Regions from separate parts of the Allobosea sp. MMO-172 genome, predicted to be linked through region 1. Evidence: riboswitches for the same ligand, from Rfam matches in the RefSeq annotation. Region 1 holds a riboswitch; each other region holds the start of a gene.
What was found. Region 1 has a riboswitch for cobalamin ahead of WFK61_RS12380 (ribonucleoside-diphosphate reductase subunit alpha). Riboswitches for the same ligand answer to the same signal wherever they lie in the genome.
Positions count from the first base shown of each region.

Region 2: another riboswitch for cobalamin. It lies ahead of WFK61_RS18760 (ABC transporter substrate-binding protein); the one in region 1 lies ahead of WFK61_RS12380 (ribonucleoside-diphosphate reductase subunit alpha).
Region 3: another riboswitch for cobalamin. It lies ahead of WFK61_RS20910 (CbtB domain-containing protein); the one in region 1 lies ahead of WFK61_RS12380 (ribonucleoside-diphosphate reductase subunit alpha).

Region 1 covers NZ_JBBCUM010000007.1:69,934-79,821, reverse strand. The annotation lists gene WFK61_RS12405 (serine hydrolase domain-containing protein) at 1-847, opposite strand, end outside; gene WFK61_RS12400 (ABC transporter substrate-binding protein) at 844-2,424, opposite strand; gene WFK61_RS12395 (AtuA-related protein) at 2,445-2,792, opposite strand; gene WFK61_RS12390 (acyclic terpene utilization AtuA family protein) at 2,797-4,131, opposite strand; gene WFK61_RS12385 (LysR family transcriptional regulator) at 4,202-5,095, shown strand; cobalamin riboswitch at 5,280-5,479, shown strand; gene WFK61_RS12380 (ribonucleoside-diphosphate reductase subunit alpha) at 5,583-8,501, shown strand; gene WFK61_RS12375 (ribonucleotide-diphosphate reductase subunit beta) at 8,665-9,792, shown strand.
Region 2 covers NZ_JBBCUM010000013.1:57,426-67,313, forward strand. The annotation lists gene WFK61_RS18735 (alpha/beta hydrolase family protein) at 1-605, shown strand, start outside; gene WFK61_RS18740 (L-serine ammonia-lyase) at 805-2,184, shown strand; gene ltaE (low-specificity L-threonine aldolase) at 2,264-3,292, shown strand; gene WFK61_RS18750 (ABC transporter ATP-binding protein) at 3,303-4,085, opposite strand; gene WFK61_RS18755 (FecCD family ABC transporter permease) at 4,082-5,125, opposite strand; gene WFK61_RS18760 (ABC transporter substrate-binding protein) at 5,122-6,159, opposite strand; cobalamin riboswitch at 6,373-6,584, opposite strand; gene WFK61_RS18765 (mandelate racemase/muconate lactonizing enzyme family protein) at 6,620-7,798, opposite strand; gene WFK61_RS18770 (M81 family metallopeptidase) at 7,810-9,297, opposite strand; gene WFK61_RS18775 (ABC transporter permease) at 9,316-9,888, opposite strand, start outside.
Region 3 covers NZ_JBBCUM010000016.1:14,347-24,234, reverse strand. The annotation lists gene cbiB (adenosylcobinamide-phosphate synthase CbiB) at 1-861, shown strand, start outside; gene WFK61_RS20930 (acyl-CoA dehydrogenase family protein) at 866-2,521, opposite strand; gene WFK61_RS20925 (TetR/AcrR family transcriptional regulator) at 2,518-3,138, opposite strand; gene cobO (cob(I)yrinic acid a,c-diamide adenosyltransferase) at 3,403-4,011, opposite strand; gene cobU (bifunctional adenosylcobinamide kinase/adenosylcobinamide-phosphate guanylyltransferase) at 4,011-4,529, opposite strand; cobalamin riboswitch at 4,712-4,897, shown strand; gene WFK61_RS20910 (CbtB domain-containing protein) at 4,935-5,111, shown strand; gene WFK61_RS20905 (CbtA family protein) at 5,124-5,864, shown strand; gene WFK61_RS20900 (DUF1636 domain-containing protein) at 5,875-6,264, shown strand; gene cobW (cobalamin biosynthesis protein CobW) at 6,269-7,339, shown strand; gene cobN (cobaltochelatase subunit CobN) at 7,349-9,888, shown strand, end outside.

The DNA of each region.
Region 1 (9,888 bases):
CGCCTCCCTTGAGCAGGAAAAGGCCGAACCGGCCGAAATCCCGCAGCGCCATCCCTGCGCGGCTGCCGCCGATCTCCTGACCATTTTCGGATTCGAGCGTGTAAAAGGCGTCGAACTCCATGCCGAAGCGCGACCAGATCTTGCCTGACATGTAGTCGGCCAGCGTGCGGCCCGTCGCGGCCGAGAGCAGCGCCCCCAGCACATAGGTGTCGCCCGTATTGTAGTTGAACTGGCTGCCCGGCGGATACAGGCCACGCACGCTGCGCATCAGCGCCAACACGCCGCCGGGAACCTTGTCGCCGAGCGATTTGCTGTAGCGGTTCACATGCGAATGGCGATCGGTGTAGTCTTCGTTCCATTCGACGCCGGACGACATGGTGATCAGGTCGCGAACGCTGACCGCGTCATAGGCGCTGCCGTGCAGGGCCGGGAGATACCGCGAAACGGCATCGTCGAGGCTTTCGATGGAACCATCCTGCAAAGCGGCACCGACAAGCGTCGAGGTCAGCGACTTGATCATCGACATCGACGACCAGCGGCGGCTCTCTTCCAGCCCGAGCGCATAGCGTTCGAGCCGGATCGCACCGCCCTGCAGCACGAGCAGACCAGCAACGTTGGTCCGCTGGATATAGTCGTCGAGCCCGCGGCGCTCGCCGGCCAGCTCGTGCTCCGGCGCGATCTCCGCCCCGCGCGAGAGCGGGAAGGCATCGGCGCCGCGGGCGATGCGGCGCGTCGCGAACATGGCGTCGACATTGGCATAGGCATAGGCCTGCCAGCTTGGCGACAGCAGCAGGAAATCCTCGCCGCGCGGGATATGGCGGCGCGGCTGTGCGATGGTGCTGCTCATGCCCGGCGCACTCCATAGAACAGCGGCAGGCCCTTCTGCACGCCGGTCAGATTGCTGCGATAAGCCGTCTGCTGGAAGTAGAGGCCCGTCGGCGCATAGGGCACGGTCTCGAAGGCGACACGCTGGATCTCGGCACAGATCGCGGCTTGCGCCTTTTCGTCCGGCGCCCGGAACCAGTCCATCCGCAACTCCTCGAGCCGCGGAATCTCGGACCAGCCGAAGATGGCGGATGTGCCGCTGCCGCGCAGGAAGTTGTTGCTCGACGGGTTGAGCAAGCCGACACCGGCCGTGAAGGTGCCCACCAGATGCCAGCCGCCCTTGTCGGGCCCCTGCCGGTTGTTGGCGCGGGTCAGCACCGTTCCCCAGTCCATCACCTGCATGTCGACGTTGAAGCCGGCCTGCTTCAACGCGTCGGTAACGACCTCGCCCTGGGCCTTGATCGTCGCGACGTCGCCGGGCACGAGATAAACCAGCGGTTCGCCCTTGTAGCCGGACTCCTTGAGAAGACGCTTCGCCGCCTCCCTGTCAGGCGGCTCTTTCAACGCATCGAGCCCCGTCTCGCTCGCCATCGGAGTGCCTGGCAGGAAATAGCCGACCTTGTCCTTCCAGCGTTGGGCATCCTCGCCGATCACCGCGGTCATGACGTCTCTCTGGCTGATCGCCGCCAGCGCCGCCCGGCGCACGAGAACGTTGCTCGTCGGCCCCTGCAGGAAGTTGAAGCGGACGACGCCCGCCGACCCGAAAGAGTCGATCAGGTCGAGCTTCACGTTCTTATTGACGGCGAGCAGGTCCCAGTAATCGGAGGCCGGCTGTTCCCACCAGTCGATTTCCCCGGTCTGAAGGGCGGAGGCCGCCGTGGCGACGTCCGGCATGACCACCCATTCGACACGGTCGAAATGGGCGATCTTCGGCCCGGCGAGTGCGCTCGTCGTCCCGCTCTGGCGCGGCACGTAGCCATCGAATTTCGCGTAGACGAGGCGGCTTCCCGGCACGCGCTCGTCGGCCACGAAGCGATAGGGGCCGCTGCCGACCATCTCCGTGACCTGCACGGTCGCCTCGGTGAGCGCGAGCCGCTCGGGCATGATCACCGCATTGTTGGTGCCGAACTTCCCGAGCGCGTCGGGCAGCATCGGGAACGGCGACTTGAGCCGGAAGCGGACCTCGCGATCCGAGGCGGCCGACAATTCGTCCGTGACCGCAGCCAGAACCTGACCGACATTGTCGCGCTTCCACCAGCGCTTCACGCTCGCGACCACGTCGCGGGCCAGCACTGGGGACCCGTCGTGGAAACGCAGCCCCTCCCGCAGGGTCAGCGTCCACTGGCGCCCGTCCTGCTCGACGCGATGGCCTTCCACCATCTGCGGCTGGGTGCGGTTGTGCTCATCGGCCCCATAGAGGGTGTCGAAGATCATCAGCGCATGGTTACGCGTGACATAGGACACGCTCATGATCGGATCGAGGATCGCCACGTCGGATTGCGGTGCGAATTTGAGCGTGGATGTGCCTTGCGCCCGCACGATCGAAGGCAGGCACACGCTCGAGGCCATGCCGGCGAGAAAGCCACGTCTTGTCGTCATGGGCGTTATCCCTCTCAGCTTTATGATTTGCCCTGTCGGGCTTTTCCGCCTTCCGGATGTTCCGGGGCGGTGAGATCGAGATCGAGCAGCGCCGAGCTCAGGCTCTTGCCGTGGGCGTCGAGCGCCAGCGAGCGCGTGACGCCGCCGCCGAGCGCGCCTTTCATGACGAAATTCAGGGCGCCGAGCTGCGGAAGCTCGTAACGGGTGACCGGGCCCGTCACGATGCCCGCGAAATGCGCGGCCACGCGCGCGGCCGTAATCTGTTCGGCGATGAGGGGATAGTCGGCTTCGTCGAAGGCGATGACCGATATGGTCGAGACATTGCCTTTGTCGCCGGTTCGGGAATGCGCGATCTGGCGGAGCTTCATCGCGTCAGGCCTCGAAAATGCTGAGCTGTGTCTGGACGAGGCTTTCAGGCACCAGGGCCGAGGCGATCGCGACGACCTGTCGGACCGATTTCGACACGCCTCCGCCGCCTGCCGGGCCGTTGGTGTAAAGCGCCTCGACCTCGTTGCCGATCGCCACCGCATCGGCCGCCGCTCCGGTGCGCGCCGCCACGCGCAGGCGGACTTCGTAGGGAGCACCGCCCTGCGACAGCGCGGCGCCGTGCAGCGCATCGACGCCGATCAGGTCGAAACGAACCTCCGTCATCGGCACGCCGGTGAGCGCCAGCCGTTCGCGCACGATCTCGAGCGCCAGGCGGCCGCGCTCGACGGCTCCCGTCCCGGCATAGGAAATCTGGCCCTCGCCGACACAGCCGTCGACATAGCCGACCGAGACCTTGAGCAGGCCGGTCCGCGCCGCACCGTTCCCGCCATCGACCGCAACCCGGTCAGGCCCGACCGCCCGCACACGGACCTGCGAGAAATCCGCCACGACATCGGGCTGCAGGTAACGCACCGGGTCCTCGATCTCGTAGAGGAGTTGCTCCTTGACCGTGGCGGTCGTGACGGCGCCGCCGGTCCCTTCGAGCTTGGTCACGATGAGATCGCCGTTCTCGGAGACCTCGCCGATCGGAAAGCCGAGGCGCGCCAGTCCCGCGACATCCTTCACGCCCGGATCGGCGAAATAGCCGCCGGTGATCTGTCCGGCGCATTCGAGCAGATGCCCGGCCAGCACGCCCTTGCCGAGCTTTTCCCAATCGTCCTTAGCCCAGCCGAAGGAATGGATCAGCGGTCCCAGGAACAGCGCCGGATCGGCCGCACGCCCGGTGACGACGACATCGGCACCCGCCGCCAGCGCCTCGACGATCGGACCCGCACCGATATAGGCATTGGCGGAGACGATGCGATTGTCCAGGTCGGCCAGCGTGCCGCCTTCCAGAAGCGAGAGCGCGCTGCCGCTTATGGCTGCGAGTACATCGTCGCCGGTCACGGCCGCGACCTTCAGGCCAGCGAGGCCTAGCCGGCGCGCGACATCGCGAACCCGTTCCGCAGCCGCCAGTGGGTTGGCCGCGCCCATATTGGTGATGATCCGTGTGCCGTTCTTGCGGCAGGCAGGGAGAACAGCAGACATCCGCTGCTCAAGCAGGACATCGTAGCCCTTGTCCGAATCCGCGAGACGCGCCTGCTGGGCAAGCGCTATCGTCCGCTCCGCCAGGCATTCGAAGACGAGATAATCGAGATGCCCGTGGCAGGCCAATTCGACGGCGGGCTCAATCCGATCCCCCGCGAAACCTGCCCCGGCACCGATCCTGATGGTTCGCATCCGGCAAGGCTGGAGCCAGCGCGACCATCAATCAATTGAAATGGTTCAATCTCTGCAATAGCATTTTACTATGGATCTCAATCTCCGCCAGATCAGGGCTTTCGTGGCCGTCGCGCGGTTGGGTAGCTTCACCCGTGCCGCGGCGCTGCTGCATGTGGCGCAACCCACCTTGACCGTGCAGATCAGGAAGCTCGAAGAGGCCCTTCGCGTCAGGCTGTTCGACCGGAACTCGCGCTCGGTCGCGCTGACGCAGATGGGGCGCGATCTTCTCCCGGTCCTTGGCCGGCTCGTCCAGGATCTGGATGGTGTCATTGCCGAGGTTCGCAGCCACGGAGCCGGCTATCAGGGCCTGATCAAGATCGCCGCGCTGCCCACCGCCGCCGCCGCCCTGCTGCCGAAAGCCATCGCTTCGTTCCGTATCGCGCACCCGGGCGCCAATTTCCGCATCCGCGACGTGATCGCCCGGCGCGTCCTGACCCTGGTCGAAGCGGAAGAGGTTGATATCGGGGTCACGGGTGGGCCGACGAATGCAATCGATGTCGATGTGCTGCTGACGATCGAAGATCGCATGCATGTCGTCTTTCCGCAGGCTCACGCCCTCGCTGAGGCGCAGCTCGTCACCCCTGACCTGCTGATGCGATACCCGCTGATCATGATGGATCCCGATACCAGCGTCCGCGCCGTGGTCGAGGCCGGTTTTCATGCCGCGGGGCTGATCCCGCGCCCAGCGGTCGAAGTGACCTATATGATGACGGCCGTAGGGATGGTGCAGGCCGGCCTGGGCATCGCGATCCTGCCTTCATCGGCCAAGGAAATCGATGCCTATCCGATGATCCGGTCGCGCATGATCGAGGCAGCAGGGTTCGAGAGGCAGATCAGTCTCGTGAAGAAGGGCGGCCGAACCTTGTCCCCGCTGTCGGCCCTCTTCGTCGGTCACCTCCGCGAAATGGCGGAGAATAAGTGATGCCGCGGTGTCGTGGCTTCCCCATCACGTGACGACACAGGCGATGCCCGGTTCCGCGCCATGTACCAACGCCAGCAATCGGTGCTGCGCGCTCGCTGCCAACCACAGGCTCCGACAAGTAGCAGGTCCGAAGAGCGGAGTGGACGATCGTGGACAAGTTATTGACTCTCGCTGCTCAGCTCACACAAGATGTTGTGGTCACGGTCCTTCAGCTCATCGAGTCGAAGGCTAAGAGGGAAGTCGGTGTAACGCCGACGCTGCCCCCGCAACTGTAAGCGGTGAGCCACCGCCCCAACGTTGTCACTGGAGCCGATTGGCTCTGGGAAGACGGGGCGACGGCGATGACCCGCGAGCCAGGAGACCTGCCGCGACCCTAGTATTCGTCCACGGGCGGGGTGTCCCGGTGGTGCGCTGACAGGCCGCCACCGTGCGCCTTTTCAACGCAACCGCTCTGGCCTTTGCCCCCAACATCTTGGGGTTGATGCCGATGTCTCTTTCTCTCGAAGCCGAACGGCCTTTGCCGGCGCCGCTGGGTGCCGAACCTGTTTCTCCGCCGCGCGCTGCTGCGGCGGAGCCCGGCTACCAGCTGATCCGCCGCAATGGCGCGGTGACGCCCTTCGCCCCCTCGAAGATCGCGGTCGCGCTGACCAAGGCCTTCCTCGCGGTGGAGGGCGCCAGCGCCGCCGCGTCCCGCCGTATCCACGATGTCGTTGCCGACCTCACCGAGCAGGTCGTGTCCGGCCTGACCCGCCGCGCCGCGACCGGCCGCACCTTCCACATCGAAGACGTGCAGGATCGGGTCGAGCTCGCTTTGATGCGCGGCGAGCATCACAAGGTCGCCCGCGCCTATGTGCTCTATCGCGCCGAACGCGCGCAGGAACGAGCGAGGGCGCAAGCCGAGGCGAAGCCGGCTGCCGCTGCGGCGCCGTCGCTTCAGATGAAGCTCACCGATGGCACGCTGGTTCCGCTCGATGCCGCCCGCCTCGACAAGGTCGTGCGCGAGGCCTGTGCCGGGCTCGACGGCGTCGCGGCCGAGCCGATCCTGACCGAAACCCGCCGCAATCTCTATGACGGCATTTCGCTCGACGAACTGGCACTGGCACCGATCCTGGCCGCGCGCACGCTGATCGAGAGCGAGCCGAACTATTCGAAGGTCTCGGCCCGCCTCCTGCTCGACAAGCTCCGCCGCGAGGCCCTGAGTTTCGTCCATGGCCATGCCGAGCAGGCGACGCAGGAGGAGATGGCGGCCGGCTACGGCGACTACTTCACCGCCTATCTCAAGACCGGCATCGAGAACGAGCTGATCGATCCCGAACTCGGGCGCTTCGACATCGCCCGCATCGCGGCGGCGCTGAAGCCGGAGCGCGACCTCCAGTTCGATTATCTCGGCTTCCAGACGCTCTACGACCGCTATTTCCTGCATGTCCGTGGCAATCGCTTCGAGCTGCCGCAGGCCTTCTTCATGCGTGTCGCCATGGGCCTCGCCATCCGCGAGATCGACCGCGAGGGCAGGGCGATCGAATTCTATAACCTGCTCTCGTCCTTCGATTTCATGGCCTCGACGCCGACCCTGTTCAATTCGGGCACGCTGCGTCCGCAGCTCTCCTCCTGCTTCCTGACGACGGTCGCCGACGATCTCGACGGCATCTTCAAGGCGGTGAAGGACAACGCGCTCCTCGCCAAGTACTCGGGCGGGCTGGGCAATGACTGGACGCCGGTGCGCGGTCTCGGCGCCCATATCAAGGGGACGAACGGCGAAAGCCAGGGCGTGGTGCCCTTCCTCAAGGTCGCCAACGACACCGCCATCGCCGTCAACCAGGGCGGCAAGCGCAAGGGCGCGGTCTGCGCCTATCTCGAAACCTGGCATGTCGACATCGAGGAATTCCTCGATCTTCGCAAGAACACCGGCGACGACCGCCGGCGCACCCATGACATGAATACGGCGAACTGGATTCCGGACCTGTTCATGCAGCGCGTCGAGGCCGGCGGCGACTGGACCTTGTTCTCGCCGGACGAGGTGCCCGACCTGCACGACCTCTATGGCAAGCCGTTCAAGATGGCCTACGAGGCCTATGAGGCGAAGGCGGCGTCCGGCGGCATCAAGGTCTTCAAGCGGATCAAGGCGGTCGATCTCTGGCGGCGCATGCTGACCATGCTGTTCGAGACCGGCCATCCCTGGATCACCTTCAAGGATGCCTGCAATCTGCGCTCGCCGCAGCAGCATGCCGGCGTGGTGCATTCGTCCAATCTCTGCACCGAGATCACGCTCAACACCTCGGCCGACGAGGTCGCGGTCTGCAATCTCGGCTCGGTCAACCTCGCGGCGCATGTGACCGCCGAGGGCCTCGATCAGGCTCGGCTCGCCCGCACCGTGAAGACCGCGATGCGCATGCTCGACAACGTCGTCGACATCAATTTCTACACGATCCCCGAAGCGCGCCGCTCGAACATGCGCCATCGCCCGGTGGGCTTGGGCCTGATGGGTTTCCAGGATGCGCTCCAGACCCTGCGCCTGGCCGCAGCGTCTGAGGAGGCGGTTGCCTTCGCCGATACGTCGATGGAGGCGATCAGCTTCCATGCGATCTCGGCTTCCGTCGATCTCGCCGCCGAGCGCGGTCGCTATCCGAGCTTCGAGGGCTCGCTCTGGTCGAAGGGCATCCTGCCGATCGACTCGCTCGATATCCTCTCGGAAGCCCGCGAGGGCGGTGTCGAACTCGACCGCTCCGCGACGCTCGACTGGGCGGGCCTGCGCGAACGGGTGAAGACCACCGGCATGCGTAACTCCAATACGATGGCGATCGCGCCGACCGCGACGATCTCCAACATCGTCGGTGTCTCGCAGTCGATCGAGCCGAGCTACAGCCAGCTCTACGTCAAGGCGAACATGTCGGGCGATTTCACCGTCGTGAATGCCGGGCTCGTCCATGACCTGAAGGCGAGGGGGCTCTGGGACGAAGTGATGGTCTCGGACCTGAAATACTATGACGGCAAGGTCAGCCAGATCGATCGCGTCCCGGCCGATCTCAAGGCGCTCTATGCGACCTCCTTCGAGATCCCGACGGAATGGTTGATCAAGGCGGCAGCCCGCCGGCAGAAATGGATCGACCAGGGCCAGTCGCTGAACCTCTACATGGCGCAACCTTCGGGCCGGAAGCTCGACGAGGCTTATCGGCTGGCCTGGCGGTTGGGTCTGAAGACAACCTATTACCTGCGCGCCCTGTCGGCGACCCATGTCGAGAAATCGACGCTGAAGGGCACGGACGGCAAGCTCAACGCCGTGTCGGCGACCGTGCCCGTCGCAGCAAAGGCAGCCGCGCCGATCATCGTCGACATCCCCCTGGAGAACGGCATGGCCGTGCCCAACGCCTGTTCGATCGACGATCCGACCTGCGAAGCCTGCCAGTAATCGCCTTCCCAGCCTCGTGACTTCCAACGTCATGGTCGGGCTTGTCCCGACCATCCACGTCTTCGTTCGTCGAGAGCGGTGTTCAAGACGTGGATGCTCGCCGCAGGGGCGAGCATGACGGGGAGGCAGCGGCCAGCCCTCACATTGATCGAACGGAAATCCCATGCTCGACTGGTCCGACACCAAGCCGGCGACCCCGGCCAACCCAGCCATCCTGACCAACCCATCCTCCACGCCTGACGCCACCGGCCTCGGCGAAATCGACCGCAATGGCGGCCGCGTCACCGTCGACGAGAAGCGCATGATCAATGCGCGCGCCGACGTGAACCAGCTCCTGCCGCTCAAGTACAAATGGGCCTGGGAGAAGTATCTCTCCGGCTGCAACAACCACTGGATGCCGACCGAGGTCTCGATGCAGGCCGACATCGCGCTGTGGAAGTTGAAGGATGGGCTTTCCGAGGACGAGCGGCGCATGCTCAAGCGCAATCTCGGCTTCTTCGCGGCGTCCGAGAGCCTCGTCGCCAACAACATCGTGCTGGCGATCTACCGTCATCTGACCAATCCCGAATGCCGGCAGTACCTGCTGCGCCAGGCCTTCGAGGAGGCGATCCACACCCACACCTTCCAGTACATCGTCGAGAGCCTCGGCCTCGACGAGGGTGAACTGTTCAACATGTACCGTGAGGTGCCCTCGATCACCGACAAGGCGGCCTGGGCGCTGAAGCATACGCAGAGCATTGAGGACCCCGCGTTCAGCACGGGCACGCCCGAGAACGACCAGGCCCTGCTGCGCGACCTGATCACCTTCTATGTGATCTTCGAGGGCATGTGGTTCTACACCGGCTTCGCGCAGATCCTCTCGCTCGGCCGGCGCAACAAGATGGTGGGGATCGCCGAGCAGTACCAGTACATCCTGCGCGACGAGTCGATCCATCTGAACTTCGGCATCGACGTGATCAACCAGATCAAGATCGAGAACCCGCATCTCTGGACCAAGGCCTTCCAGGACGAGGTGCGCGGCATGCTCCGTGAAGCCGCCGAGCTGGAAGCGGCCTACGGTCGCGACACCATGCCGAGGGGTTTCCTGGGCCTGAACGCAGCGCTCTGCGAGCAGTACATGCATTTCATCGCCAACCGCCGCTGCGCGCAGCTCGGGCTTCCGCCCGTCTTCGCCGAGACCGAGAACCCGTTTCCCTGGATGTCCGAGGCGATGGACCTCAAGAAGGAGAAGAACTTCTTCGAGACCCGCGTCATCGAGTATCAGAACGGCGGCGCGCTGAGCTGGGAGTGAGCCACCGAGCGTCGGCCGCAATGTCTGGATTCCGGCCGGCGCTCAATGTCCTCTCGTGGCGCGCAGTGATGAAACGAATGAGTTATCATGGTTTTG
Region 2 (9,888 bases), on a different contig from region 1:
TGGCGCACGGAGCCGGCGCGCCGATGGACTCGGCATCGATGACGGCGGCGGCCAAGGCGCTGGCCGGGGCCGGCTTTCGCGTCGCACGCTTCGAGTTCGGCTACATGGCGGCAAGGCGAACCGGAACCGCACGCACACCGCCGCCAAAGGCCGAGAAGCTCAATCCGGAATATCTCGCCGCGATCGAGGCGCTCGGCGCCAGGGGCACGCTCGTCATCGGCGGCAAGTCGATGGGTGGGCGCGTCGCCAGCATGGTGGCCGATTCCCTGTTGGATGCCGGACGGATCCAGGGCCTGCTCTGCCTCGGCTATCCCTTCCATCCGCCCGGCAAGCCCGGGCAATTGCGAACCGCGCATCTCGCCGATCTGAAGACGCCGGCCCTGATCGTGCAGGGCACGCGCGACGAATTCGGCACCCGCGAGGAGGTCTCGACCTACGCGCTTTCGCCAGCCATCGATCTGCTCTGGCTGGAAGACGGCGATCACGACCTGAAGCCGCGCAAGCGGATATCCGGCTTCTCCGCCGCCGATCATCTCGGGACCATGGCCGGGGCCGTCCGCGGCTGGGCCGGAAAGCTCGGCGCGTATCCGGCCGACAGTGCGTGAAGCGGCGGCGCAGCGCTTGTCCCGGCAAAAGAGATGTGACGACAAGCGCCCCGCTCGGACATTCCCTTTCACCGCCCGTCATGCCATCGAAATAGGCGATGGCCTGGGCTCGGATGCAGGCGATCCAAAGCGTGACGGCGTGACGAAATCCTTCCGGGTTTCGCACTCCGCATAAAAAACGGTTCGACAGGGGGCGGGAATGTTCCTGAGCGTATTCGACGTCTTCAAAATCGGCATCGGTCCGTCGTCCTCGCATACGATGGGACCGATGACGGCGGCGGGGCATTTCCTCGCGCTGCTGCGACAGGACCCGTCGCGCGACCGCGCCGCGGCCGTCCGCGCGACGCTCTACGGCTCGCTCGCCTTCACCGGAAAGGGCCATGCCACGGACCGCGCCGTGGCGCTCGGCCTGCTCGGCTGGACGCCGGCCGCCTTCGATTTCGATGCCGCCGAACGTCAGCTCGACGAGCTCGGCCGCAGCCATCTCCTGCGCCATGACGGCTTGCCGCCGCTGGTCTTCGACCCCGCGACGGACATCGTCTTCGACTACGGGCCGCCCCTGCCCGGCCATGCCAACGGGCTCGTCTTCAGCGCCCGCGATTCCGCCGGGACGGAACTCCTGTCCGAGACCTATTACTCGATCGGCGGCGGCTTCGTGGTGACGGCGCAGGAGCGCGAGGCGCCGGCCGCAACGACGGAAGCCGCCTCCTGGCCCTACCCGTTCGCCAATGCGGCATCGATGCTGCGCATGGCCCGGGAAAGCGGCCTTTCCATCGCGGAGATGAAGCGCGCCAACGAGATCCACCGCCAGTCACCGGAAGAGGTCGAGAACGGCCTCGCCCGGCTCTGGTCGGTAATGAACGACTGCATCGAACGCGGCATGAGCCAGGAGGGTGAACTGCCCGGCGGCCTGCGCGTGCGGCGCCGAGCGGCGCGCATCCATCAGCAGCTGGCGGCGGAAAAGCTCGCCAACCGCGCCCAGCCGCATGCCTCGACGGATTGGCTCAGCGTCTATGCCATGGCGGTGAACGAGGAGAACGCGGCCGGCGGCCGGGTCGTGACCTCGCCGACCAACGGCGCCGCCGGCGTCGTGCCGGCCGTGCTGCGCTACTATCTCGACCATTGCGTCGGCGCCGAACCGGAGAAGGTCGCCGATTTCCTGCTAACAGCGGCGGCGATCGGCGGGCTGATCAAGCACAATGCCTCGATCTCCGGGGCCGAGGCCGGCTGCCAGGGCGAGGTCGGCTCCGCCGCCGCGATGGCCGCGGCCGGGCTCTGCGCCGTGCTCGGCGGCACTCCCGCCCAGATCGAGAATGCGGCCGAGATCGCGCTGGAGCACCATCTCGGCATGACCTGCGACCCTGCTGCCGGTCTCGTCCAGGTGCCCTGCATCGAGCGCAACGGCATCGGCGCGATCAAAGCGGTCGCAGCCGCATCGCTGGCGCTGCGCGGCGACGGCTCGCATTTCATGCCGCTGGACAACTGCATCGAAGCGATGCGCCAGACCGGCGAAGCCATGAACGAGCGCTTCAAGGAAACCAGCCTCGGCGGGCTCGCGGTCAACCTGCCGGAATGCTGAGCCCTCCCCCGTCAATTTTGCATGATGGCGCGGGCGCGTGCCGGGTAGTGTGGCCATACAGCCCGCAAGGATCGGATCGATGATCGTGGATGATTTCCGCTCGGATACGGTGACGCGCCCCGGCGACGGGATGCGCGCCGCCATGGCGGCGGCAGAGGTTGGCGACGCCGTCTATGACGATTGCCTGACGACCAAGCGGCTGGAAGCCATGACCGCCGAGCGGCTCGGCAAGGAAGCCGCCCTGTTCTTCCCCACCGGCACGCAGGCCAATCTCGCCGGGCTGATGGCCCATTGCGAGCGCGGCGAGGAATATATCGTCGGCCAGATGGCGCATACCTATCGGCTGGAAGGCGGCGGCGCGGCCGTGCTCGGCTCGATCCAGCCGCAGCCCCTGCCCAACGAGCCGGACGGCACGATCGCGCTCGACGCCATCGCCAATGCGATCAAACCGAACGACTTCCACTTCGCGATGACGCGGCTCCTGGCGCTGGAGAACACCTTCAACGGCCTCGTCCTGCCCGATGCCTACCTGGAGGCCGCGACCGGGCTCGCCCGTTCGCGCGGGCTCGCCACCCATCTCGACGGCGCCCGCCTGATGAACGCGGCAGCGGCGAGCAATCGCGACGCCAGCTGGATCGCCGGGCAGTTCGACACGGTGTCGCTCTGCCTGTCCAAGGGGCTGGGTGCGCCGATCGGCTCCATCCTCGTCGGCCCGAAGGATTTCATCGCGAAAGCCCGCCGCATCCGCAAGATGCTCGGCGGCGGCATGCGCCAGACCGGCGTGATCGCGGCGGCCGCGATCTACGCGCTGGAACACAATGTCATCAGGCTTGGCGAGGATCACCGGCGCGCTGCGGCACTCGCCGAAGTGCTGGGACGCTTTCCGGAACTCGGAGCCGGACCTGCCCGCACCAATATGGTGTTCATGGCGCCGAAGGCGCTCGATACCGCAGCGTTCGCCGCATTCCTGCGCGAGCGCGGCATCGCCGTCAGCGGGCGTTACGGCACCTTGCGCTGGGTGACCCATCTCGACGTGGACGACGCCTCCGTCGCGCGCGTCGCCGAGGCGTGCGAGCGCTTCTTCGACAAGCGGCAGGCTGCGGAGTAGAGGCTCAAACTCAACCGCCTTTCCGCGGCTCGGCCTCGATCAGGTATTCGATGTGACGCCGCCCGGAAGCTCCCGGGCGGATCGAGACCGCGACGCCAAAGATGCGCTGGATCGCCTCGGCGGTCAGCACGTCCTCGGGCGCACCTGCTGCCTGGAGCCGGCCATCATGCAATAGCGCAATCTCGTCGCAGAACATGGCGGCGAGGTTGAGATCGTGCAACGCCATGATGCAGGTGATGCCGAGGCGGCGGACCAGGCTCAGGATCGAGAGCTGGTGCTGGATGTCGAGATGATTGGTCGGCTCGTCGAGGATCAGCTCGCTCGGCTCCTGCGCGAGCGCGCGGGCAATGTGGACACGCTGGCGCTCGCCGCCTGAGAGCGTGTGCCAGAACTGGTCGTGGCGCTCGGTGAGGCCGACCCGCGCCAGCGCTTCGTTGACCGCGGCCTCGTCGGCATCGTTCCAGGAGGCAAGCGCGGCGCGATGCGGCGTGCGGCCGAGGCGGACGACATCGCAGACGGAGAGCTGGATGTCCGTCGTCGCCTGCTGTTCGACGAAAGCGAGGCGGCGGGCGAGCTCACGGCGCGGCACGGCGGCGATGTCGTTGCCGTCGAGCGTGACGACACCGCTCGCGACATTGCGCAACCGGCAGAGCAACCGGAGCAGGCTCGACTTGCCGGAGCCGTTGGGGCCGATCAGGCCGAGCACCCGGCCGGGCGCGGCTTCCAGCGTCACGCCATCGACGATGATCCGGCCGCCGGCACCCCAGCGAACCTCGCGGGTCGCGAGCGTCATGCCGGCCTCCGGGCGCGATAGAGGATGAGCGCGAAGACCGGCGCGCCGAACAGCGCCGTCACCACGCCGATTGGCAGAATCTGCTGCGGGATCAGGATGCGGGAGAGGATGTCCGCGAGGATCATGAAGATCGCGCCGATGACGAGGCAGGCCGGCAGCAGGCGGGCATGGCCGGAGCCGACGAGAAAGCGCGCGGCATGAGGGATGATCAGCCCGACGAAGCCGACCGTGCCGACGATCGACACCATCACCGCCGTCATCACCGCCGTGGTAGCGAAGAGCACGACCTTGACCCGCGTGACCGCGACGCCGAGCGAGGCCGCGGCGTCGACGCCGAAGGCGAAGGCATCGAGCGCCTTGGCGTGCAGCATGCAGATGCCGAAGCCGATGAAGGCGACCGGCGCCGCCATCCAGATGTCGGGCCAGCGCACGCCGCCGAAATTGCCGAGCAGCCAGAACATGACGCCGCGCGCCTGCTCGGCGCTGGCGAGCGTCGTGACGATCGTCGCGGTCGCGGCGTTGAAGAGCTGCGAGGTGGCGACGCCGGCGAGGATCACGCGATCGCTCGCCCCGCCCGCCCCTGCCGCCAGCAGGGCGACGACGACAAGCGCGGCGCAGGAGCCGATGAAGGCGCCGGCCGAGACCGAGAGCACCGCGCCGCCGATGCTGATGCCAAGGATCAGCACCGCGACGGCGCCGGTCGAGGCGCCGGCCGAGATGCCGAGGATATAGGGCTCCGCCAAGGGATTGCGCAGCAACGCCTGCAGGATCGCGCCCGACAGGGCGAGCGCGCCGCCGCATAACCCAGCCATCAGCGCGCGGCTCAGGCGATAATCGAAGATCACGCCCTGCTGGATCGCGCTGACGGGAAAGTCGAGATCGAACAACCCATTGCCGAGCGCCTTCAGCGCCGTGTCCAGCGGAATGCGCATCTCGCCGATCGTCACTGCCAGCGCGACCGAAAGGATCAGCGCCAGCAGCGAGGCCAGCGCGATCGCGATCCGCGCCGGCCAGTTCGGCCCGTGGGCGGCGTGGCTCAACGCGAGATACCGAAACCGGCGATCGCCTTGGCGAGGGTCTCGATGCCGTCGACCGTGTCGAGCCCGGCGCGGGTCGCGCCGACATCCATGATGACGACGCGGTTGTTCCTGACCGCATCGAGCTTGCTGGCGACCGGGTCGGTCTTCAAGAACTCCAGCTTCTTCTCGATATCGTCGGCCGGGAAGCGGCGCCGATCCATCTTCACGGTGACGATCACGGCCGGGTTGGCGGCGGCGATACTCTCCCAGCCGACCAGCGGCCATTCCTCATTGGTCGCGATGATGTTGCGGGCGCCGAGCTTGGACAGGATATAGGCAGGCACGCCGTTCTTGCCGGCCATGAAACCGTCGCCCTTGATGTCCTTGCTGGAGAACCAGACGACGACCGGCACGTCCTGCGCCTTGAGCTTCGCGACCTGCTCGACGGCCTTGTCCTCGCGCGCCTTGAGCTCGGCGACGAGCTTCTCGGCCCGGTCGGCGACGTCGAAGATTTCGCCGAACTCGCGGATGTTGCGATAGACCAGATCCATCGTGAACATCTGGGTGCGCACGCCGTCGCCGGCGCCGGAATTGTCCTTGCCGACGCAATCGGTCGGGGAGACGTAGGCCGGCACCTTGACCTTGGCGAACTGGTCGCGCTTGCCGACGATGCCGTTGGGCCCGACATGCCATTCGAACATCGCGGTGACGAGATCGGGCTCCTGCGCCAGCACGGCCTCGAAGCTCGGGTCGTTGTCGGCAAGGCGCTTCACCTTGGCATTGACGGCCTCATAGGGCCTGGCCACCGGCGAGAACCAGACCGCCGTGCCGACGACGCGGTCGCCGAGGCCGAGCGCGTAGAGGATTTCCGTCTGGGTCTGGCCGATCGCGACGACGCGCTTGGGCGCGGCGTTGAAGGTGATCGTTTCGCGGCAATTCTCAAGGGTCAGCGGATATTTCGTGGGCGCCGCAGTGGCCACACCAGCCGCCAGAACGCCGAAAAACGCGGCTGCCGAGAGACGGAGCAAGGAATTGAACGGGCGCGCAGCCGGCATCGAGATCATCCGAGATGCAACAATGTTGCATTTCTGATAGGGTGTGCGGCAGGCAGCCGTCAAGCCGCCCTGAGCGGCCTGTGTGGTGGTCTTCGTGAACATGGACTTCATCGCTCCCCGAGATGACGGCCGGGGCAGCTTGGGCATGTGAGACGGAGGGCCGGTCACGCGGACCGCCATCGACACACAGCTCCGGAACACCCCGTCCGAAAGACGTCTTCGACGACCGGGGCAGGTCTCCTGGCTCGCGGGTCAATGCCGCTTCCGCCCGGCCTTCCCGGCGCGTCGGGCGCCAGTGGACGATGGGGGGAGAGCTCGCCGCTTACAGTTGCGGGGGCAGCCTCGGCTTTGATGCGGGTCGCATCTCACCGAATTCCCTCTTAGCTCCGGGAGCAAACCGGAGAACCTCGATCGGCGCACACCCTATAAGGGCGCGGCGCGCCGTCAAGCGGACATCGCGTCAGAGGCTCGGCGTGCTGTAGAGCCGCTTGCCGCCGACCGAAATCTCGACCTCTTGCAGATAGCCACGCAGCGCCGTGGTCGCGACCGCGATGCCGAGGCCCGGCGCATCGGGCGCCGCGACCTGCCCGTTCGCGTCGCGCTCCAGATGATTGGCGGAGATCGCCGTCGCGAGCGGCTTCGGCATCGCCGGATATTCGCAGATCTCATGGCCGGCCAAGCCGGCATAGGGCTGGAGCGAGGCCGAGAGCGCCAGATGCGAGGTGAAGGTGTGGTTGACGAAGGTCACGCCCTTGGCGACCGCGTAATCCGCCACGGCCTTGGACGGGCCGATGCCGCCGATGCGGCCGCAATCGATCTGGACATAGCCGATACCGCCATACTCGATGAGCTGCCGCGCCATCGACTCGTTATGGGCGCCCTCCCCGCCAGCCAGCCGGACCTTGCCGCTGCGCCTGGCGAGCGCGCCATAGGCTTCGAGCGCACTGGCGTGGAACGGCTCCTCGAACCAGAGCACATTCGCCTTTTCCATCGCAGGCAGGCGGGCGGCGGCGCGTTCGACATCCTCGATGAAGATCTGGCCGGTATCGACCAGCAGGATGCCGTCCTGCCCCAGCCCCTCGCGGGCGGCGACGAAATGCTCGGCATCGGCCGCGACACTGCCCCGGCCGATCGGCCCCCAGCCGAACTTGGCGGCGCGGAAGCTGCGGCTGCGGGCATCGCGGGCGCGTTCGAGGGTTTCCTGCGCCGTGTCGCCGAACAGGACCGAGGCATAGGGTGTCTTCGGATGGCTCTTTGCATAGCCGAGCAGGCGCCAGACCGGCTCGGAGCGCATCTTGCCGAGGATGTCCCAGAGCGCCATCTCGACGCCGGAGAAGGTATGCGGCGCCTGCAGCAGGTCCATCGAGTTATAGGCGACCGCAGCGGCGATGCGGGCGATATCCTCCGCGCTTTCCAGATTCTGGCCGAGCACTGAATCGGCGACCGGCCGGCAGACGCCATGCGACATCGGGCAGATGAAGGCGGCGATGGAGGGCAGCGGCGCCGCCTCGCATTCGCCCCAGCCGACATGGCCGCCGGCGGCGACCCTGACCAGCAAAGCATCCTGGCTGCCATCGGCCTCGTCGGTGACGACGGGCATGGCGAGATAGAAGAAATCGACGGCCTCGATCCTGGGCACAGGTCTTCTCCTCACAGTTCGTAGATCGTGGCGCGGGGCGCGAAGGTGACGCCCTCGTCGAGCGGATAGATCGGCCGGGCGCAGATGGTGTGGCCAAGGCTTTTCAGGTTCGCGGAGGTCGCGCCGGGCGCGTCGATGTTGAAGTTCCGCGCGCACCACTGGTCGAACATGTGGAACTCGGTGTGGGGCGACTTCACCACGATCAGGTCGAAATCGGTCGGGTCGATGCCGTTGGCGTAGTACATCGCGCGGTCGAACAGGCTGACCGAGCGGCTCATGACGACGACTGTGACATTGTCCCAGGTCAGCACGGCGGTAGGTCCCGCGCTGAGCGGCGCCTTCATCGTCTCCAGCGCCGCCTCGCCGTCCGAGAGCAATTTGACCTTGGCCTTGACCTGCATCGGCGGGAAGCGCGCCGGATCGATCGAGCCGCCGAGCGCGACCTCGATCGTCGCGCCGACACCGGCCTTATGCGCGGCGGTGGCGGCCGGGGCGTCGACGATCTGGGCCAAGACCCGCTTGCCGTAGCCGGCCGCGCGCAAGGCGGCGAGGATCAGGTTGCTGTCTCCAGAGGCGCCGGACGAGGTCGCATCGGCGGCATCGGTGAAGATCACCGGGCCGTCGATGCTGCGCGCCTGAGGGATGGCGCGATCCAGCGGCACGAGCTTGCCCTGCATGCGGAAGCGCAAGGGCCAGAATTCCTCGGCGAGCCGGATCGCCTCGCGCTCGGCCGTCGCGTTGTCGCCATCGGTGAGGATCAGCACCTGCGAGCAGAGTTCGGGGACATCGGTGAAGGGATTGCCGATCATGATGCCGGCCGCGAGCGCCCGCCCCTCCTCCTCCAGCCGGCGGCATTCGGCCAGAAGCTCGCCATAGCAGCCGGTCTTGGTGATGAGCTCGTCGCCGCGCACCAGAGCGGGAATGACGACGCGGGCGGCGACGGGCCTGATGCCGCCGGCCATCAGCTTCAACAGCAGCTCGGCAGCGCGCCGGCCGGTATCGGCGAAGTCGACATGGGGATAGGTCCAGTAGATCGCGAAACCGTCGACATTGCGCAGCATCCGGTCGGTCAGGATGCCGTGGAGGTCGAGCGAGATGACGATCGGCATCTCCGGGCCGACGCGCTCGCGCAGCTTCTCCAGCAGGTAACCTTCGGGATCGAGCTCGCCATCGGCACCCATCGCGCCATGCAGCGAGACATAGATGCCGTCGATGCGATCGAGCCTGGCGAAGATCGCGGCGAGGATTTCCTCCGAGAGCTTCTTCCAGCCTTTGGCCGAAAGCAGGCCGGCGCTGCCGGAGCGTGCGCAGATCGTCGGCACGATCTCGATATCGGGCCTCGCCTCGAAGACCGCGAGCGCGCCGCCCAGCTCCTGGTTCTGGCCGCGCTGGACGTAGAGACCGTCGCCATGGTGGATCAGGAAGTTCTCGTAATGCGATGGCAGCGGGTTGAAGGAGGAGATCTCCTGCTTGCAGTCGGCGATCAGGATGCGCTTCATCGGGCGGCTCCAGCGAGTTCAGAATTTCAGGCGTGGGTCGAGCACGTCGCGCAGGCCGTCGCCGAGCAGGTTGAGGCCGAGCACGCAGGCGATGATCGCGAGGCCCGGAAACACCGTGATCCAGGGCGCCTCGCGCATGAAATCGCGCCCCTGGGCGATGATCGAGCCGAAGGAGGCGGCCGGCGGCGGCGGGCCGGCACCGACGAATGAGAGCGCGGCCTCGGCCAGCACCGCGATGGCGAAGACATAGGTCAGGCGCACGATCAGCGGGCCGGCGACGTTGCGCAGCACATGCTTGAACAGAATGGTCCATTCGCCGACGCCGATCGAGCGGGCCGCAGCGATATATTCCTGCTCCTTCTCGATCAGCACCGAGGCGCGGACGATGCGGGCCGTATGCGGCGTCGTCGCGATGGCGAGTGCGATCACGACATTGGTGAGCGAGGCGCCGAGCACCGCAGAGACGACCATGGCGAGCACGATCGAGGGGAACGCCATCAGCGCGTCCATGATCCGCATGATCGGCTGGTCGAGATGGTAGAAATAGCCGGCGATGGCGCCGCAGAGCGTGCCGGCGATGCCGGCCAGCAC
Region 3 (9,888 bases), on a different contig from region 1:
CTGATCGGCTGGCTCGACCGGGGCCTGAACCGGGAGGCGGCTTCCTTCCCAGCGCGCAAGGCGATGGGTGTGCTGGCGCTCGTGCTGCTGCTTGCCATCACAACCACCCTGTCGATGCTGATCCAGCGGCTTTGCCTTTCCTTCGGCCTCCTCGGCCTGATCCCGCTCGCACCCATCGCCTCCACCCTGATCGCCCAGCGCAGCCTTTACGAGCACGTCGCCCGCGTCGCCGAGGGATTGGAGCGCGACGGGCTTGAGGGGGGGCGCCGCGCCGTCTCGATGATCGTCGGGCGCAATCCGCAGACGCTGGACGAAGCCGGCGTGTCGCGCGCGGCGATCGAGAGCCTCGCCGAGAATTTCTCGGACGGCATCATCGCACCGGCCTTCTGGCTCGGGGTCGGCGGATTGCCGGGCATCGCCGCCTACAAGGCGATCAACACCGCCGATTCGATGATCGGCCACCGCACGCCGCGCCATCTCGCCTTCGGCTGGGCGGCGGCGCGGCTCGACGATCTCGTCAACCTGCCGGCCTCGCGACTGACGGCGTTGCTGCTGATCGTCTCGGGCATGCTAGACCGCAATGCCGATGCTGCCGGTGCCTGGCGGGCGTTGCGGCGCGATGCCGGCCAGCACCGCTCGCCCAATGCCGGCTGGCCGGAAGCCGCCATGGCCGGAGCGCTGGGCCTCAGGCTCGCCGGGCCGCGCGTCTATGGCGAGACCCGCATCGAGGACCATTGGATGGGCGAAGGCCGGGCGGGGGCGAATGCCGCCGATATTCGCCGGGCGCTCACGCTCTACAAGCGCTCCTGCGGCCTGCTCTGGGTTCTCGCCGCGCTATTGGCGGCCGTGGCCCTGCTCTAGAGCCTCAGTTCGGCACCGGCACGGCCCGCCGCGCGATCGCCTGCAGATCGACGCCCTGCGGCAGGGAGCCGAAATGGCCGGACCAGCCGCCGGCCAAGCGCGAGGCGACATAGGCATCGGCGACCGCGTGCGGCGCGTTGCGGATCAGCAGCGAGGCCGACAAGCCCAGCGCCATCCGCTCGACGAAGCGCCGCGCCAGATGTTCCTGCCTGAGCACATCGACCAGATCGGTCTCCAGCCCGGCCAGGAAGGCGTCGTAGCGCGGATCGCTGCCGCGGGCGGCGCGCAACTCGTCGAGCAGGGCCGGCACGCAATCGGGATAGCGGCGGATCGAGCGGAGCACGTCGAGGCAGACGACATTGCCCGTGCCCTCCCAGATGCCGTTGAGCGGCGCCTCGCGATAGAGCCGCGCCATCAGATGGTCCTCGATGAAGCCGTTGCCGCCATGGCATTCCAGCGCCTCGACCACGACCGGCGTCGCGCGCTTGCAGTTCCAGTATTTCGCAATCGGCGCTCCGATGCGGCCGATCAGCTTCTCGGCTTCGCTCCCGCTCTCCCGATCGAGCGCATGGACGAAGCGGAAGGCGAGCCAGGCGGAGGCCTCGACCTCGATTGCGAGATCGGCGACGACATTCGTCATGATCGGCTGGTCGATCAGCACCTTCTGGAAGGCGCGGCGATGCGCGGTGTGATGCGCGGCCTGCGCCACCGCATGGCGCATCAACCCGGCCGAGCCGACGGCGAAATCGAGCCGCGTGTAATGGTTCATCTCCAGCCCGGCGCGGATGCCGTGGCCGGGCTCGCCGATGAGATGCGCGATCACGCCGCGGAATTCGACCTCTGACGAGGCATTCGACTTGTTGCCGCACTTGTCCTTGAGCCGCTGGATCTGCAGGCGGTTGCGCGACCCGTCCGGCAGCCAGCCCGGCACGACGAAGCAGGAGACGCCCTCTTCCGTGCGCGCCAGCGTCAGGAACACGTCGGAATGCGGGACGGAGAAGAACCATTTATGGCCGGTGAGGGAATAGGTGCCGTCGGCATTGCGCGTCGCCACCGTCTGGGTCTGGCGCAGGTCGGAGCCGCCCTGCTTCTCGGTCATCGCCATACCGACCGTGCCGCCGCGCTTCTGCGACGCCGGCAGCGGGCGCCCGTCATAGTCGCTGGAGGTGATCAGCCGGCCGAACTCGGCCCAACGCGCAGGGTCGCGCTGCAGGACGGGAATAGCCGAATAGGTCATGCCGAGCGGGCAGCAGATGCCGTTCTCGCCCTGGTTCCAGAGATAGGAGACCGCCGCGCGCGCCGCCTGCGCACCGGGGCGCGGTTTCGTCCAGCACAGCGAATGGAACTCGTCGCGCATGGCGAGCCCCATCAACTCGTGCCAGGCGGGATGGAACTCGATCTGGTCGACGCGCCGGCCCCAGCGGTCATGCGTGCGCAGTTCCGGCAGGCTGCGATTGGCCTGCCGGGCCAAGTCCTGCACCGCTTTCGACCCGACATGGCCGCCGACCACGCTCGCCTGCTCACGGAACCAGCCGGCACCGAAAGCATCGAGGATCGACCCGAGCGCCGGATCGGCGGCGAAGGCGTCGTAATCCGCCAGTGCCGGCGCCTGGTTCAGCACTTCATGGGTATCGTAGCCGTAGGCATCGAGCGTGGTCATGCGGCCTGTCCTTCTCGGGAAATCAGCGCGGCAAGGGAGAGATCGGCCAGCGCCGTCGCGATCTCGCGGCCACGCTCGGGTGTGATCGGGCGGTCCGGCGAGAGCGGGCCGATCAGCGCCTCCATGAAGCCGCCGACGATCATCGCTGCGGCGGCATCGGGATCGACCGCGCGGAACGCGCCCTGCCCTTCACCTTCGACGACCAGCGCGCGAAAAATGCCGGCGATCTCGCGACGATAGTCGAGCCGCGTCGCGTCGACGGCCGGGTCGGCGGGCTCCGCGATCATCGACCAGGCGAGGCGGCGATTGGCGAAGGCACGGCGAGCGAAAGCCTCGACCGCAGCGGTCAAACGCTCAGTGACGGGCGCGTCGCTCGCGGCGATCTCGCGCAGCACGGCCAACTCGCGCGACGACACGGCCGCGGCGATCTCGGCCATCAACTCGGCCTTCGAGGCGAAATACGAATAGACACTGCCGGTCGAGACGCCGCTGGCGGCAGCGACCGTAGCGATCGAGGTTTCGTGGAAGCCGACCTCCGCGACGATGCCACGCGCCGCGGCAAGGATCGCTTCGCGCTTGCCGGCCTTGCGGGGTTGTCTCGGTTGCGTACCGGTCATGGACACTCTCAAATTGAATTTGAATTCAGATTCAATTTGAAGACCGGGTCGATTATCGTCAAGTGGATGAGTCGGTCGAGGTGATCGCTCCACATCGAGGATGGCGTATCGCAACGGGAGGGGTGCTGGCCCATACTTGGTCGTCCCGGGCTTGACCCGGCATCTATGCCGGAACGCCTTTCGTGCAGGTTCCGGAATGGATCCCGGATCTCCGCTTCGCTGCGTCCGGGATGACCCAATGCCACCGAGGCACAGAGCGGGCTTTCAGAACTCGATGCCCTGCTGCGCCTTCACGCCTGCCGTGAAATGGTGCTTCACCAGCGTCATCTCGGTGACGAGATCGGCGGCTTCGATCAATTCCGGCTTGGCGTTGCGGCCGGTGACGACGACGTGCAGGTCGGGCCGGCGGGCGACCAGCGTCGCGACGACCTCGGCGAGCGGCAGATAGTCGTAGCGCAGGGCGATGTTGAGCTCGTCCAGCACCAGCAGGCTGATCTCCGGATCGGCCATCAACTCCTGCGCCTTGGCGAAGGCGCGCCCGGCGGCGGCGATGTCGCGGGTCTTGTCCTGCGTCTCCCAGGTGAAGCCTTCGCCCATGCTGTGCCACGAGACCTGATCGCCGAAGGCCTCCAATGCCTTGCGCTCGCCGGTCGACCAGGCGCCCTTGATGAACTGCACCACGCCGATGCGCCAGCCATGGCCGAGCGCGCGCAGGATCAGCCCGAAGGCCGCCGTCGACTTGCCCTTGCCGGGGCCGGTATTGACGATCAGCAGGCCCTTTTCGAGCGTCTTGGAGGCGACTTCGGCGTCCTGCACCGCCTTGCGCTTCTCCATCTTGGCCTTGTGGCGGGCGGCATCTTCAGTGTCGATCATCACTTCACTCGCATCGGCAATCCGGCGACCATGAAGACCACGCTGGCCGCACGCGCCGCAAGCGCCTGATGCAATCGCCCGGCCTCGTCGCGGAAGCGGCGGGCCAGCGCGTTCTCCGGCACGATGCCAAGGCCGACCTCGTTGCCGACCAGCACGAGCGGCGCGGAGACACGCTCGCAGGCGGCGATCAGGCCCTCGCGGGCGGCAGCGGTATCGCGTTCCGCCAGGATCAGATTGGTGAGCCAGAGCGTCAGGCAATCGACCAGGATCGGCCGGCCCGCCGGCTGGGCGGCAATCGCGCCGGCCAGATCGAGCGGCGCATCGACCGTCTGCCAGCCGGCCGGCCGGCGGGCGCGGTGCTCGGCGATGCGCTCCCGCATCTCGTCGTCATAGGCCTGCGCCGTCGCGATATAGGCCCAGGGTGCCGGCAGCGCCTCGATCAGCGCCTCGGCATGGCGGCTCTTGCCGGAGCGGGCGCCGCCGAGGACGAGGGTGAGATGGGAAATGTCGTTCGGCATCGCATCACTGTGTTTCCTGAGCCCTCATCCTGAGGAGGCCCGAAGGGCCGTCTCGAAGGATGATCCAGGAGGCTCTGGAGGGAACTGGAGCATCCTTCGAGACGCCGCTGACGCGGCTCCTCAGGATGAGGGCTCACGAAGAAGAAGATCGCGCATTGCATTGCACAGCAACACGGCGATGGCTAATGATGATCCGTGACGGTGCCTCCGCGAGGAGGTGAAAAGGGAACGCGGTGCGAGACCGCGGCTGCCCCCGCAACTGTAAGCGGATGTCCTTCGCCATCGGCCACTGGAGCGCAAGCTCCGGGAAGGCGGCACAGGGCGCCAAATCCGCGAGCCAGGAGACCTGCCGTCGACCCGCAGAGATCCAACCGGCTGCCGGCGGGGCGGCCACGGAGAACGCCTATGAACACCGCTTCGGTTTCCACACCCACGCTCAGCGTTTCGGAACGCGTCAAGGCGGTCGCCGCCGCGCTCGTGATCGGCGTCGCGCTGATCTACACGACCGGCTTCGCGGCCTCGACCAATGTCCACAACGCCGCGCACGACACCCGTCACGGCCTCGCCTTTCCCTGCCACTGAGGGAAAGCATCCATGGTCACGCGTGTTCTCACGGTCAGCATCCTGGCCGGGCTTCTGGCTGGCTTGATCGTCGCCGCCCTGCAGCATGTCACCACCACCCCGCTCATCCTCAAGGCCGAGACCTATGAGGCGGCGCTGCGCCTGCAGGCTCCGACGCTCGCCGCCTTCGACGGCGAGGCGAAAATCATCCTCGCGCATGGCCCTGCCGGCGACGCACCCGGCCACGACCATGCCGAGTGGAAGCCCCAGGACGGCCTCCAGCGCACGCTCCTCACCAGCGCGGTGACGATCGCGACGGCGATCGGCTTCGCGGCGCTGCTGCTGGCGGGCATGATCGCAGCCGGCGATACGATCGACCAGCGCAGCGCCCTCGTCTGGGGGGCCTGCGGTTTTCTCGCGCTCGGGCTCGCGCCTGCCATGGGGCTCGCGCCGGAACTGCCGGGTGCGGCTTCCGCCGCACTGGAGCAGCGCCAGCTCTGGTGGCTGTGGACCGCCGTCGCCACCGCGGCCGGGCTCTTCCTGTTCCTGCGCTTCGAGCAGCCCTGGCTCAAGCTCGTGGCGGTCGTCCTGATCCTGCTGCCGCATGTCGTCGGCGCCCCGCATCCGGCCGCGCCGGAGAGCAAGGTGCCGGCCGAGGTCGCCGCGCATTTCGCGTCGCTCTCGCTCGGCATCCAGGCCGCGCTCTGGCTCGTGACCGCCTTCATGGCCGGCGTGCTCTGGCCCCGGGCGAGCCGCCGGGCCGCCGAAGCCTGAAGGCAAGCCAATGTCCGAGGGCGACCTCACCATCCATGTCTGCACGGCCTGCCGCCGTGCCCGCGCCGATCTCCCGGAGGGTTACGACCAACCCGGACTGGCGCTGGCCGAGCGGCTCGCCGCGCAGCTTGCAGCCAAGGGCAGCACGATCCCCGTGCTGCCCGTCGAATGCCTCGCCGTCTGCAAGCGGCCCTGCACCATCGCGCTCAGCGCCGATGGCAAATGGACCTATCTGATCGGCGATCTCGACACCGACACCCATCTCGACGAGATCGTCGGCGCCGCGGAGGCCTATGCCGCCAGCGCCAACGGCATCGTTCCCTGGAAAGAGCGGCCGCAGTCCTTCCGCAAGGGCGTGGTCGCGCGCGTGCCGCCTTTGCCGGCGCGCCAGCAAGGATGACATCATGAACGCTCCGCAGACCGCGAACCTGGGCAAGACGTCACTTAGCAAGACGCCTTGCACCATCATCACCGGCTTCCTCGGCGCCGGTAAGACGACGCTGGTACGTCACCTCCTCGAGAATGCGCAGGGCAAGAAGCTCGCCGTGCTCGTCAACGAATTCGGCGATCTCGGCTTCGACGGCGAGTTCCTGAAGGGCTGCGGCATCGCCGGATGCAGCGACGAGGACGTGGTCGAGCTGCCGAATGGCTGCATCTGCTGTACCGTCGCCGATGATTTCGTGCCGGCGCTTGAGAAGCTGCTCAACCGGCCCAATCCGCCCGAGCATATCCTGATCGAGACCTCCGGCCTCGCTCTGCCGAAGCCCCTCGTCACCGCCTTCAACTGGCCGGCGATCCGTTCGCGCGTCACTGTCGACGGCGTCATCGCCGTGGTCGACGGCCCGGCCGTGGCCGAGGGCCAGTTCGCGGATGATCCCGAGGCGCTTGCCGCCCAGAAGGCGGCCGACGCTTCCGTCGAGCACGACAACCCGCTGGAGGAGGTGTTCGAGGACCAGATCCTCTGCGCGGACCTGATCCTGCTCAACAAGAGCGACCTCGTCGACGAGGCGGGCCGCGCGCGGGTCAAGGCCGAGATCGCCGAGCATCTGCCGAAGGCGATCAAGATCGTCGAGACCGCCCATGGCAAGGTCGAGCCGGCGCTGATCGTCGGCCTCGGCGCCGCCGCCGAAAGCGACCTCGCCGCCCGCCCGTCGCATCACGGCGAGGGCGAGCACGATCACGACCATGACGATTTCGACTCGGTCGCGGTGCCGCTGCCGGCCGGTCTCACGCCGGAAGAGCTCACGGCGCGCGTCGCCAAGGCGGCCGAGGCCGAGGGCGTGCTGCGGCTCAAGGGCTTCACCGCCGTGCCGGGCAAGCCGATGCGGCTCGTCGTGCAGGGCGTCGGCCGGCGCGTCGGGCATCATTTCGACCGGGCCTGGGGCGCCGACGAGGCCCGTGAGGGACGCCTCACCGTGATCGGTCTCAAGGGCTTCGACCTGAAGGCCGTGGAAGCGGCTCTCGCGGGGGCGTAAACTGGCGCGATGCATCTTCTCCCGACCAGCGAGATCAGGCTCGACGATGGCGAGGACGCCGTCGATCTCGCCCTGCCGCGGGAAGACGTGCTCGTCCTGTCCTTCACCGACAGCGACCTTTCGGCGCTGGCGGTGGCGGCAACCGACAGCAGCCTGTCGGTGCGGCTCGCGCCGCTCCGACGCCTGAAGCACCCGCTCTCGGTCGATTTCCTGATCGAGAAGACGGCCGCGCAATGCCGCTTCGTGCTGCTGCGCTGCCTCGGCGGACTGGACTACTGGCGCTACGGCATCGAGCAGCTCGGCCTCGCCTGCCGCGAACATGGCATCCCGCTCGCGATCCTGCCCGGCGACGAGCGCGACGATCCAAGGCTGGGCGAACACGCGACGGTGCCGGCGGCGTTCGCAGGCGAGCTGCTGGCCTATTTCCAGGTCGGCGGCGGCGCCGAGAACATGCGGCGCTTGCTGGGGCGGATAGACGGTTATCTGGCGCAAGCCGCTGAAACCGCGGACCTCACGCCCCTCCCTCTACCGTCCTTCTTCGCGCTCGGAAGCGGTGGCACTCCGCTATCATGGCACGAGGCACTGGCTGCCTCGCCCCCCGACCGGCCGCTCGTCCCGGTCCTGTTGTATCGCTCCGGCGTCGCCTCCGGCGACACCGCCATGGGCGAGGCAGTTGCCGCCGCGCTGGCCGCGCGCGACCTCGCGCCTCTGCCCCTCGCGCTGACCAGCCTGAAGGACCCAGCCGTCACGGCCGAACTCGCGGCATTGATCGCGACGCGCAAACCGGCCCTGATCGCCACCACCACCGCCTTCTCCGCCCGCGAAGGCACGGCTTTCGTGCTCGACGGCGCCGATTGCCCGATCCTGCAAGCGGTGCCGGTCGGCAGCCCGCGCGAGGCCTGGGAGGCTTCGCCGCGCGGGCTCTCGGCCGCCGATCTGGCCATGCAGGTGGCGCTGCCGGAATTCGACGGGCGCATCGGCGCCATTCCCGTCGCCTTCAAGGCGGAAGAGACCGATCCGGCGACCGGGCTTTCCACCCGCCGGCTGGTGCCCGATGCGGCGGGCATTGCCGCGCTGGCCGATCTGGCGGCCGGCTGGATCGCGCTGGCGCGAAAGCCTGCGGCAGAGTGCCGGCTGGCGCTGGTGATGTCGGATTATCCCGCGCGCGGCGGGCGGGCGGGGTTTGCCGTCGGGCTCGATACGCCGGCCAGTGTGACGGCGATCCGGGAATTGCTGGCGGGAGCGGGATATCAGGTCGGCTCCACCACCTCCCGCGTCATCCCGAGCTTGACCCGGGATCCATTCCAGAGCGCCTCCGATGAAGGTTCAGGCATGGATCCCGGATCGGCGCCGCTGACGCGGCTTGTCCGGGATGACGGCGTTAATTTAGACGAGGGGGCCTTGCTGATGGCCTCGCTCACGGCCGGCCCGACCACACTGAGCATTTCGCTCGCTGCCTATCGCGACTGGCTCGATACGATCCCCGCCGCCGCCCGCGAAACCCTTGTCGCCAGCCACGGAGCGCCGGAATCCGATCCGGCCTGCCGCGATGGCGCCTTCCATTTCCGCGCCGTGCGCCATGGCCATCTCACCGTCGCCCTGCAGCCGGCGCGCGACGCCACGCCCGATCGCAAGGCGCGCTATCACGATCCGGACGCCCCGCCCGGCCATGCTTATCTCGCCTTCTATCTCGCATTGCGCGAGGCCGAGGCCGTCGATGCGCTGATCCATCTCGGCACGCATGGCACCATGGAGTGGCTGCCGGGCAAGGCCGTGGCGCTCTCGGCGGGCTGCTGGCCGCGCTTAGCCGTCGGCGGACTGCCGGTGATCTATCCCTATGTCGTGGATGACCCCGGCGAAGCGGCGCCGGCCAAGCGGCGGCTCTCGGCCGTCACGCTCGGCCATCTGCCGCCGCCGCTGGCCGAGACGGAAGCGGCCGGCGAGACCGCCCTGCTGCGCGATCTCGTCGAGGAATTCTCGCAGGCGCAGGTGCTCGACTCGCGCCGCGCCGATATCGTCGCCGGCGAAATCCGGGCGCGGGCCGAAGCGAGCGGGCTCGCCGCCTCCTGCGGCGTCGCCGCCGATACCGAGATGAACGAGGCGCTGACGCGGCTCGACGCCCATCTCTGCGATATCGCCGAACTACCCTTCCGCGACGGCCTGCACATATTTGGGCAGTCCGAGATTGATCCGGGTTCCGCCAGCAACGAGCGCGAGAACCTGCTCGCCGCGCTCGCTGGCCGCTTCGTCGCCCCCGGCCCGGCTGGCGCACCGCATCGCGGACGACCCGACGTGCTGCCGACCGGACGCAATCTCTCGACGCTCGATCCGCGCGCGATCCCGACGCGCGCCGCCGCCCGGCTGGGCAAGCTCGCGGCTCAGGCGGTGGTCTCGCGCCATCTGCAGGATCATGGCGACTATCCCCGCCGGATCGTGATGGACCTCTGGGCCTCGCCGACGCTGCGCTCGGGCGGCGAGGATATCGCGCATGCGCTCGCGCTGATGGGCGCCGAGCCCGTCTGGGACAAGGCCTCGACCCGCGTCACCGG